Regions from separate parts of the Paenibacillus sp. FSL K6-2862 genome, predicted to be linked through region 1. Evidence: riboswitches for the same ligand, from Rfam matches in the RefSeq annotation. Region 1 holds a riboswitch; the other holds the start of a gene.
What was found. A riboswitch is a leader RNA that binds a small molecule or an ion and turns the genes downstream of it on or off. The one in region 1 is predicted to bind S-adenosylmethionine.
Positions count from the first base shown of each region.

Region 2: another riboswitch for S-adenosylmethionine. It lies ahead of metA (homoserine O-acetyltransferase MetA); the one in region 1 lies ahead of MHB82_RS24970 (methionine ABC transporter ATP-binding protein).

Region 1 covers NZ_JBBOSN010000001.1:5,534,430-5,536,637, forward strand. The annotation lists gene MHB82_RS24970 (methionine ABC transporter ATP-binding protein) at 1-859, opposite strand, end outside; SAM riboswitch class I at 985-1,124, opposite strand; gene MHB82_RS24975 (Cthe_2314 family HEPN domain-containing protein) at 1,249-1,977, opposite strand; gene MHB82_RS24980 (COX15/CtaA family protein) at 2,186-2,208, opposite strand, start outside.
Region 2 covers NZ_JBBOSN010000001.1:1,924,544-1,926,751, forward strand. The annotation lists gene corA (magnesium/cobalt transporter CorA) at 1-514, opposite strand, end outside; gene MHB82_RS09035 (hypothetical protein) at 564-707, shown strand; SAM riboswitch class I at 969-1,094, shown strand; gene metA (homoserine O-acetyltransferase MetA) at 1,333-2,208, shown strand, end outside.

The DNA.
Region 1 (2,208 bases):
ACAGAATCGCTTCATACGTCTTCTCACCCAAAAACGAAATTTTGACCAATTGTGACCGGCCATCCTGCTGTACTGTTCCTCCCGCATGTGCCAATGCTGCTTCTTCCAAGAGAAGCTCAGACTCGTGATCACGTTGCATGAAGTCACGCGTGATGGCATGCTGTGGTTTAAGGAAGACATCCGTTACAGGGCCTTGTTCCACTATTCCCCCCTGATGAATGACAGCAACTTGATCACAAATGCTCTGAATAACATGCATCTCATGCGTGATCAAAACAATCGTGAGATTGTATTTCTGATTGATGTCCAGCAGCAGCTTCAGAATCGAAGCTGTCGTCTGTGGATCAAGGGCAGACGTTGCTTCGTCACACAGCAGAACGGAAGGATCGCTGGCAAGTGCACGGGCGATACCAACTCTTTGTTTCTGTCCACCTGACAGCTGAGCTGGATATTTGCTGCTATGATGCTCCAATCCAACGAGAGTTAGCATCTCCTTCACCTTGCGGTCAATATCAGCTTTAGGTGTATTCACGAGCTTTAGTGGAAAAGCTACATTGTCATAAACTGTAGCCGAGGATAACAGATTAAAGTGCTGAAATATCATGCCAATCTTGCGTCGCTGCTTCTGCAGATCTGTCTTATGGAGACCGGTTAGGTTGACTCCATCTACCCATACCTCACCAGATGTTGGTCTTTCGAGCAGGTTGATACATCGGATCAATGTACTTTTCCCTGCACCGGAGTGTCCAATCACTCCGAATATTTCACCTTTACCGATCTTTAGATCCAAATCGGCTAGGGCTGTCGTTTGTTTTGAACCTCTGCCATACGTCTTGGTTAATCCTTTTAATTCGATCAATATGACTTCTCCTTCCCACCGCCTACATGTATCTTTACCCGAATGAAAGGAAAACTCCCCTCTGACATATAAAAAAGAGCCCTTTTGCAGAAACAAAAAGGGCTCTTCACACGAAAGAATATACCTTCTCATCTGCCAAAATCGTGCTGTGCACCATTTTGTAGGAATTAGCACCTAACATCTATAAAGTATGACTGGTTGTCATTCGTTATAAATCGGTTGCCGGGCTTCATCGGGCCTGTCCCTCCGCCGCTCTCGATAAGAAATATTAAATTTATAAGTTCAGTGGTAAAATGTAAATGGTATGCATGTTAATGTCATGTAACGCTTAATTAGAAACTCAGTATAATCCAAGTATTCCGCTTTGTCAAAGGTAAATATTACACAAATTATTTTGCCAGTTCTGACATGCCCTGCTTGTGCCACATTTTATTGATGTAACCATAAGAAGCTTTTAGCGTTTCGCAAACCATATCCACGCCCTGACGCAATTCCTCCAGGTGCTGATCCAGATCTTCAAGCTTCACTTTCCCCTGCAAGGTTTGATGAAGCTGCCACAGATCATCCTGCATCTCGGAATTCATGTAGTGAATCTCCATATTCCGTCGTTTGCGCAGTTTGCTCATCGGTTCCCGATAAGCATCCTTAATTTTGATTAATTCAACAGCAAGATCATTATGCATTTTCGAATAGCCAAACTGTCTCATCACGGTAAAATACGAAAAATGGGATTTCACTTTGGATGTGTTCAGATTAAAAATTTCATTTAATACCGTGCCTGCCTTATCAAGAATCGCAAAACAACGAATGAACCCATCCTTGTAGAAGTACACGTATCGGGCATACTCGGCCTTCTCCTCAATGGTCATATCATCGGTGGAGCCAGCCCTGACCTTCTGGCGGAAGTGGGATGCAGCGAAGCATGCCTGCTCCAACTCGTCCAGTGAAGAAATTAATCCCTGCGTCCATACGTACAGTTTGCGGTAGTCGTGAGTCGGGTCCTGATTCAAATCCAGCTGTCGTTGTAACAGTCCGAGTGTCTCCACCATGGATTCGATCGCTTCTTCCAATACGCCCTCATTCTGACGCGGCAATTCACCAAGCAACGTTCGCAGCATATACAGCCTCCTCTTTCCACTCTGCTGATCAATAAGATGATTTATAATATTAAACCTAATCGGAATCAGAGTAAACGTGTGGTCGCTGCTTACATTAGGGTGCCCTGCCCCGCCTGACATCAAACAAAGCCCACCTGCCCAATGATGTGCATCATTGGATGGCGGACTTTGCATTTGGAAACCATGAACGACACTGTACAATTAAATGTTAGAAACGATCAGCTGGCCGAT
Region 2 (2,208 bases), 3.6 Mb from region 1:
TAATTTCATTCAAATGGGACTTTTTCGTATGCATCAAAATATCTTCTTCCAATTTCTCAATGCGTGCTTCGATCCGGTCGCCGACGGTAAAGTAGTTATCCACAATCAAATCGACCAACAGATACAGGAGACGATCCGGGGTGCTGACTTCCTGTTCCCACAGAATAGGCTTCAAGGTCCGCAGTTCGCTGACCTTTTGCTTCGTAACACTAATGATATAGTGTCTCCCTAGAAACAGGTTAACCGCACGCAAAAAGATCTCTTCGTCATCAAAACGAATGCTGTTTACGACAATAAAATAATGGCTCTCATAAATTTCAATCTTCGGACGCTGCTCTTCATCACTCAAACAGTCCTCTACAGCCAGATCATGCATCATGAACAGCGGCTGAAGTACCGCCAGATCATCAACGTCTGCATCAATCCAGTAAAATCCCTCAGCTGGTGGCGTTAGCGCCTGCTCAATATCGTCCACCGGGATAAATACACCGTTGTTTACCAACCGGATTTTCATCGTTCATCCACTCCTTCTGCACCCGCCAAACAGGCGGATTTTCATCAATATGGGCGCAAAAAGAACAGATCAGCCGGTCGGCAGCGGAGCCTGGAAGTCAGGAGTGCGTTCGCTCTATAACCAAACGGAAATAACGTCCCGCTGCCGGCATGCTGATGTCAATTCTCTATGCAGTTTGTCGGAATACGGCTGACAGTCAGGCCTCGGGTCGCCATCCATTGAATATGTCACCTCTCACATAAGGGTTTGCAACACTTGTTTAGTATACCGCTGGTACATGGTGCTTTCAAGCGCAAAAATGTGTCTATTTCGCGCCCTGAAGCAGTGTATGACAGCGATAGACAAACGGTTCCGGTCTACATGAACAGACATAAAACTACATGCTTGACGTGAGAGGATTAATGTTTTAAAGTAGACGGTGAAGTACACTAAATACACAATTGAATAAGGCGAAATCTTATCAAGAGTAGGTGGAGGGACTGGCCCGATGAAACCCGGCAACCGGCGGTATACCGCACGGTGCTAATTCTTGCAGCGACTAAGTGTCCATTGAGGCACTGTTGTAACTGAGAGATGAGAGAGGCGCATATCTATTTACATATGACCTTTCTCGGAATCCGAGGAAGGTCTTTGTTATATGCACCGACTTCTCAGCACTGATTTTCGCTATGGAACTTGAGTTTGTCAGATCAGAGCGTTGCGCTTTTTGCAATTCTCCACCTATAGACAAGCTCATGGCAGTCTAGAACAGTATTGATGTGAAAACATCAAACCTGTGATGGCTGCATCTATCTATGCACAAGGAGGAGTTGTACATCATGCCAATCAAAATTCCAGACGCACTGCCTGCCAAGGAAGTCCTCGCAGGTGAGAACATCTTCGTAATGGACGAGACACATGCTTACCAGCAGGATATTCGTCCACTACGCATTGCTATATTAAACCTGATGCCTACTAAGGAAACAACAGAAACCCAACTGCTTCGTTTGGTGGGGAACACCCCAATACAGGTCGATATCGTTCTGGTTCATCCCAAGTCTCACACATCGAAGAACACATCACAGGAGTATCTGAATCTTTTCTACAAAACCTTTGATGAGATTGAACACCGCCGTTTTGACGGGATGATCATTACAGGTGCCCCTGTTGAGCAAATGGATTTCGAAGACGTAAATTATTGGAAGGAAATCCAGGAGATCTTCGATTGGACCAAAACCAACGTCACATCGACCATGCACATCTGTTGGGCTTCTCAGGCTGGTCTGTACCATCATTTCGGTGTACCTAAGGTACCGCTGGAAGAGAAGTGTTTTGGCGTATTTCCACATACGATCAACAAATCTCATGTACAGCTGCTTCGCGGATTTGATGAAGTGTTCAATGTCCCACATTCCCGTCATACCGAAGTTCGGCGTGAGGATATTGAGAAGAACGATAACCTCGAAATTTTGGCCGAATCGGAGGAAGCTGGCATTTTCCTGGTTGCCACCAAAGACGGCAAACAAATTTTTGTGACAGGGCATGCGGAGTATGATCCATTGTCCTTGAAATGGGAATACGACCGCGATGCATCCAAAGGATTGGACATCGCACTGCCAAGACACTATTTTCCAAACGACGATCCATCCCGTGTTCCTCCGGCAACCTGGCGGGCACATGCAAACTTATTATTCTCTAATTGGCTCAATTACTAT